Regions from separate parts of the Agromyces sp. GL_144 genome, predicted to be linked through region 1. Evidence: riboswitches for the same ligand, from Rfam matches in the RefSeq annotation. Region 1 holds a riboswitch; the other holds the start of a gene.
What was found. A riboswitch is a leader RNA that binds a small molecule or an ion and turns the genes downstream of it on or off. The one in region 1 is predicted to bind thiamine pyrophosphate.
Positions count from the first base shown of each region.

Region 2: linked by a shared signal. The riboswitch ahead of AC3IPY_RS08655 (ECF transporter S component) and the one ahead of thiM (hydroxyethylthiazole kinase) in region 1 are both predicted to bind thiamine pyrophosphate.

Region 1 covers NZ_CM174399.1:3,691,336-3,694,731, reverse strand. The annotation lists gene thiD (bifunctional hydroxymethylpyrimidine kinase/phosphomethylpyrimidine kinase) at 1-392, opposite strand, end outside; gene thiE (thiamine phosphate synthase) at 389-1,048, opposite strand; gene thiM (hydroxyethylthiazole kinase) at 1,045-1,923, opposite strand; TPP riboswitch at 2,045-2,156, opposite strand; gene AC3IPY_RS16960 (LacI family DNA-binding transcriptional regulator) at 2,590-3,396, opposite strand, start outside.
Region 2 covers NZ_CM174399.1:1,926,299-1,929,694, reverse strand. The annotation lists gene AC3IPY_RS08660 (ABC transporter ATP-binding protein) at 1-833, opposite strand, end outside; gene AC3IPY_RS08655 (ECF transporter S component) at 835-1,482, opposite strand; TPP riboswitch at 1,520-1,620, opposite strand; gene AC3IPY_RS08650 (hypothetical protein) at 1,705-2,037, opposite strand; gene AC3IPY_RS08645 (DNA polymerase IV) at 2,067-3,374, opposite strand.

The DNA of each region.
Region 1 (3,396 bases):
CGCAGGGCCGCCTCGGCGTCGGCGTCGAGCAGCCGGTCGCCGCTCGTGGCCACCATGACGGGGTCGAGCACGATGACCGGCACCTCGGTGCGCCGCAGCCACTCGGCGACGACCCCGATCACCTCGGCGTTCGCGAGCATGCCGATCTTGACCGCGTCGACCGTGATGTCGTCGGCGATGGCGTCGAGCTGCTCGGCGAGGAACGCCGACGGCGGCACGTGCACGCCGCGAACGCCGCGCGTGTTCTGCGCGGTCAGGGCCGTGATCGCCGACATGCCGTAGCCGCCGACGGCGGCGATCGACTTGAGGTCGGCCTGGATGCCGGCGCCCCCCGACGGGTCGCTGCCCGCGATGCTGAGCACGCGCGGCACGCGGCGCGCGACCGCGCTCATCGGGCGCTCCATGCCGCGACGAACGCCTCGGCGGCGTCGCGCGGGGAGTCCGCGGCGCAGATCGCCGACACGACGGCCACCCCGGCCGCGCCCGAGTGACGGAGGGCCGCGACATCCGCCAGCGTGATGCCGCCGATGGCGACGCAGGGCAGTTCCGCCTCGGCGGCGAACCGCGCGAACCCGTCGATGCCGAGCGCCGGCGGATGGTCGGGCTTGGTCGTGGTCGGCCGGATGACGCCGACGCCGAGGTAGTCGACGTCGCGCCGGGGCATGCGCCGCAGGGTCGCGAGGTGCTCGGCGGTGTTCGCGGTGAGTCCGATGATCGCCGAGTCGCCGAGCCGCTCGCGAGCGACGGATGCCGCGGTGTCGCCCTGCCCGAGGTGCACGCCGTGCACGGGCAGTCCGCGCTTGCGCGCCGCGACGGCGACGTCGACGCGGTCGTTCACGAGCAGCGCCGCGCGGCCGTCGATCACGGCGGCGAGCTCCTCGAGCTGACGCAGCACGTCGTCGTCGCTCGCGGTCTTGTCGCGCAGCTGCACGACGCGCACGCCGCCGTCGACGGCGGCGGCCACGACGGAGACGACGCCGCGCGGCCCGCAGAGCGCGGCATCCGTGACGAGGGTGATCGAGAGGTCGAGCCTCGCGCGCGTGTTCATTCGGGTGCTCCGACGTTCGCGGGGGCAGCGTCTGCGATCGCGGCCGGCGGCCGTGTCGCGGCATCCGTCACCGTGATGTTCGCGCGTGCGGCGACCGTCTCGGGCGTGACGAGGGCGAGCGCGTCGAGGAACGCGGGCCCGAACGTGCCGGGGCCGGCCGAGGCGGCGGCGGCGATCTCGGCGGCGACCGTGTAGACGACCGTCGCGGCGACGGTCGCCGCGAACACGTCGTGCGTGTCGCCCGTGCCGCGGCTCGCGCCGAGGAAGGCCGCCGTCACGGCGCCGAGCGCGCAGCCGCCGCCGGTGATGCGCGTGAGCACGGCGTCGCCGTTCGCGATACGGGCGGTGCGACGCCCGTCGGTGATGAGGTCGACGGGGCCCGAGACGGCGACCACCGATGCGTGCGTCAGGGCGAGATGGGTGGCCGCCACGGCGGCGGCGTCCGTGCTGTCGGCGGCATCGACGCCGCGACCGCCGGCGCCGGCGCCCGCGAGCGCGATGATCTCGCTCGCGTTGCCGCGGATCGCGGTCGGCCGCTGTGCGACGAGCTCATGCGCGAGCGCGGTGCGCACCGGCAGCGCGCCGATGGCGACGGGGTCGAGCACCCATGGCGTGCCGGCAGCGGATGCCGCGGCCACGGCCTCGCGGGCGGCGTCGCGCTGCTCCTCGTGCGGGGTGCCGAGGTTCACGAGCAGCCCCGAGGCGATGCCGGCGAACAGGCCCGCCTCGACGCGGATGTCGACCATCGCCGGTGCCGCACCGACCGCGAGCAGCGCGTTCGCCGTGAAGTTGGTGACCACGCTGTTCGTGATGCAGTGCACGAGCGGCGCGGACTCCCGCAGGCTCGCGAGCAGCCGCGCGCTCGCCGCCGCCAGGTCGGCGGCGTCGGCGGGCTGCGCCGGTGCGGCCTGCGCCGGTGCGGCCTGCGCCGGTGCGGCCTGCGCCGGTGCGGCGCCGCGGGCGCGCTCGGCGTCGTGGACAGGGTCGGTGGACAGGCGATCGCTCACGCGACATCCCTTCGCTAGTTCGAACTAGATCAGGTTCGACGGGTGTGTTCTCAGCCGCGCTTGCCTGATCGGGCGGGCGCGCGGCACCCCGTGTCACTGCCGGCCAGCTTACCGGCGTGACGGATGCCGCGGCGCGGGGTTGACGCGGCGCCGTCATCCGGTCTCGGCCGAGCCGGAGGTCTCGCGGCACGGGATCGTCTCCGCTGGTTCGGTACCGAAGTACCGAAGTACCGAAGTACCGGACGTCTGCGGTGCGACACCCCCGGGACTCGCAGCAGTCGGCGAGATGGCGGCGCGCCCCGCGCCCCGCGCCCAGCGCCCAGCGCTCCGCGCTCCGCGCGTCTGCTCCGCCCATCGCCGGGCGCTGCGCTCGGCCCCCCAGTTCGAGGGCGAACGCACCGCGAGCTGTGGTGGTCGGCGGAAGCGCCGACTACGGTTCTCGCAACGCCCCGCCGGGTCGGCGATCGTCCGTCGGACGATCTCCACTCGGTCGATCGCCCCCGTGGCCGTTCCTCCGCGGGCCCGGCGGGGTTGTCACACCCCGCGCGCCGGCCCGCTCGACGCGCGCACGACGAGGCTCGTGCCGAGTTCGACGTGCAGGGCGTCGATGGGCTGCCGGTCGACGAGTCGCAGCAGGCGCGCGACGGCGACGCGCCCCATCTCGGCGAGCGGCTGGCGCACGGTCGTGAGCTCCGGCGTCGTCGCGCGAGCGAGGTCGCTGTCGTCGAAGCCGACGATCGAGACATCCGCCGGCACCTGCAACCCCGCCTGCTGGGCCGCGTGCATCGCCCCGACGGCGACCTTGTCGTTGAAGCAGACCAGCGCGGTCGGCGGGTTCTCGCGGGCGAGCAGGCGTCGAGCGGCGTCATGGCCCTCGTCGATGGTCGGCTCGACGGACGCGACGAGTGACGGGTCCTGCAGCACGCCCACGTCGGCGAGCGCCGCGGTGTGCCCCGTCAGGCGCTCGCGGCTCACGAGCCACTCGGTCGGGCCGGCGAGCACGCCGATGCGCCGGTGACCGAGCCCGACGAGGTGCGTCGTGAGCGCCCGCGCGCCCTGGTGGTGCGCCGCCGAGATGACGACCGATCCGTCGGGCGCGCTCGTGCGGGGGTCGACGATGACGAAGGGGAAGCCGTGCCGGCTCAGCCGTGCGAGTTCGGCGGTCTCCTCGGGGGGCAGCACGAGGATCGCGCCCGCGGCCTCGGCGCGCATCGACAACTGGCCGAGCGGATGCCTCGACTGCGACGATTCTCCGGCGTCGAGCAGCATCGGCCGGCCGAGCGAGGCGAGCTCGTCGGCGATCGCCGAGACGATGAGCCCGAAGTAGTCGGACAGTTCGTA
Region 2 (3,396 bases), 1.8 Mb from region 1:
GCCTCGCCGGAGAGCAGGGGCGACCCCCCGCTCGTCGGCACCGGTGCGCGCCACGGCAGGTTGTCGGGCAACCAGACGCCGCCGTCGCGGAGCGCCGACCGCTGCGACGCCAGCACCTCGCCGGGGTCCCCGTCGGCGAGCACGCCGCCCGCACCGCCGCCGCCGAGCACCACCACGCGATCGACGACCGGAAGCCACACCGACACACGATGCTCGATGACGACGAGGGTCGCCCCGGTCTCGTCGGCGACGCGGGCGACCGCGTCGCGCACGTCTCGCACGCCCTCGGGGTCGAGGTTCGCGGTCGGCTCGTCGAGCAGGATGAGGCCCGGTCGCATCGCGAGCACGCCCGCGAGCGCGAGCCGCTGACGCTGCCCGCCTGAGAGCTCGGCGGTCGAGTGCTCGAGCGGCAGGTCGAGGCCGACGGCCGCGAGTGCCCGTCTCACGCGCGGCCAGATCTCCTCGCGGCGAACGGCGAGGTTCTCGAGCCCGAAGGCGACGTCGTCGCCGACGCGGGCCATGACGACCTGCGCATCGGGGTCCTGCAGCACGAGGCCCGACCGCCCGCGCGCGGCCGACGGTCGCCCACCGTCGACGAGCAGCTCGCCGAGCGCCTCGCCGTCTTCGTCGCCGCCGAGCACGCCGGCGATGCCGTGCAGCAGGGTCGACTTTCCGGCACCCGAGGCGCCGAGGAGCAGCACGCGCTCCCCGGGACGGATGTCGAGGTCGAGCCCCTGCACCGCGGCCGACCGGCGTCCGGCGTGCCGCCAGCCCCAACCACGGGCCGAGATCGCAGCCGGTGCCGTGCGCGCGATGGATTCGCCGCCCGACACGTCAGACCACCCGGTGCTCGCGCCCGGATGCGAATCGATCGAGCGCCCCTGCGCGTGCCAGACCGCGCACGGCGAGCCACGAGAGGCCGCCGGCGATGACCGCTCCGCCGAGCACCGCGGAGACCGTGTAGACGGTCGCGAACAGCGGTGCGGCGCCCGCGTAGTAGAGCACGAGGTCGTTGATGGCCATCGCGAGCCCGGCGGCGGCACCGGCCAGCAGTGCTGCCGGGAACCGCCAGTAGCGGTAGAGGAAGATCGCGAAGACGAGTTCGGCGCCGAGGCCCTGCACGAGTCCGGACTCGATCGTCAGCAGGCCGCCCCACTGGCTGCCGATGAGCGCCGAGACGATCGCCGCGACGAGCTCGGTGTAGAGCGCGGCACCCGGCTTGCGGATGATGAGGCCGCCGAGCACGCCGGCGATGACCCACAGGGCCGCCGGTGCTGCCTGGAGTCCGGGAAGCAGCGCCTCGATGGGTGCCGAGATCGGCCCCCAGATCACGCCCCAGGCCCAGAAGACCACGCCGACGGCGACGCCGACGACGCTCGCGACGACGATGTCGACGACCCGCCAGCGCAGGTTCGGACGCTCGGGGCGTGCAGAGGTGATGGATGCCGCGGATGCGGCCGGTGACGTTGATGATGCGTGCACGTGTCGTGCCCTCTCTCTCGATGAAAGTGGCACGGGTAATGAGATGCGAATGCCTCCCTGCGCTGGCATGACCCAGATCAGGTTCGACGGTCGAAGGTTGAGGACCTTCCTCTCAGCCCGGCTCACCGGACTCCCGTGTTCGAGATCAGCGTACACGCAGACGATCCCTCACGTTCACCGGAGGCGCAATGAGGCGAGTCGGAGGGAGACGGATGCCCCGGCTCAGCGCTTGAGCGCGCGGATGACCGACTTCAGGGCGTGGCCGACGACGAAGATGAACGGCGTCGCGACGAGGACGAGCCCGATGATGTTCGGCTCGAACCTCACACGCCCCGCTTCGCCGACGTAGGCGCCGAGCGGCACCGAGAGACCTCCTCCGCCGCCACCGCTGCCCTGGAGCTCTTCGCCCGTGCCGCCGCTGCCGGCGCCGAAGCCGTAGTAGCCGAGGGCCACCGGCACGACTTTGACGCCGTCGATGTCGATGGTCTCGCCGTAGGCGGTCTTCACGCCCACGCCGGCGACGGTGTCTGCAAGGTCCAGCACGAGTTCAGCCATGTGGCCACGCTACCCGCGCGGGCCTCGGGCTACCAGCCCCACGCCGCGGCGTTCGGATCGAACGGCTCCTCGGGCTGCGGACCGCGCCGCTGTTCGCGCTGCTCCGCCCGGCGCTGATCGCGGTCGCGCTCGCGCTGCACGAGTGCCGCCGGTCGCACCGCGTCGCGCCCGAACCGGGCCGTCACCTGATCGATCGTGCGCTCGGCGTCGCGCCACTCTTCGTCAGGATCCCAGAGCATCGCGCCCGTGCCGGACTCGCGGAGGTTCTCGGCGCGCACGCCGATGAGTCGCACGCGCGCGCCATCGCCGATGAGGCCCTCGAGCGCCTCGGACGCCTCGTCGTAGATGCGCCGCGCGACATCGGTCGGCTCGGCGAGGGTGCGGGACCGGGTCAGCGTGCGGAAGTCGCCGTACCGGAGCTTCAGCGACACGGTGCGCGCGACGAGCCCGGCCTTGCGCAGGCGCACGGCGACGTTGCCCGAGAGCTGCAGCAGTTCGCGGCGGATCACGATCGGGTCGGTCAGGTCGTGACCGAACGTCTGCTCGTGCCCGATGCTGCGCTCGGTGCGGGTCGTGTGCACCTCGCGCGGATCGTCGCCGGCGGCGAGGCGCGCGAGTCGGCCCGCGAGGGCGGGTCCGACGGCTCGGACCAGGGCGTCGGACGGCATCGACGCGACGTCGCCGATGGTGCGGAGCCCGATGCGCGCCAGCGTCTCTTCGGTGACCCTGCCCACGCCCCAGAGCGCCGAGACCGGGAGCGGATGCAGGAACGCGACCGTCTCGTGCGCCGGAACCACGAGCATGCCGTCGGGCTTGGCCCGGCTCGAGGCGACCTTCGCGACGTACTTGGTGGCGGCGACCCCGATGGAGCAGGTGAGCCCGGTCTCGCGCTGCACGCGGTCGCGGATGGTCCACGCGATCTCGGCGGGCGTGCCGTGCAGTCGCCTGGCGCCCGAGACGTCGAGGAACGCCTCGTCGATCGAGAGCGGCTCGACGAGCGGGGTGATCTGCTCGAAGATGTGCATCACCCGCTTGGAGTACTCGGAGTACGCCGGATAGTTGCCGCGCAGCACGATCGCGTTGGGACACCGCTGCAGCGCGACCGACATGGGCATGGCCGAGTTCACGCCGTAGCGGCGGGCCTCGTAGCTCGCGGCCGCCACGACCCCCCGACCTGCCGTGCCGCCGACGAGCACCGGCTTGCCCCTGAGCTCCGGCCGGGAGAGCAGCTCGACCGAGACGAAGAACGCGTCCATGTCGACGTGCAGGATCGGGGTCGCCGAATCGTCGACCGGCCCCGTGGTGACCTGCCTCGACGAGCCGTCCTGCTTGCTCACGTTGCGACCCTACGCCACGCCA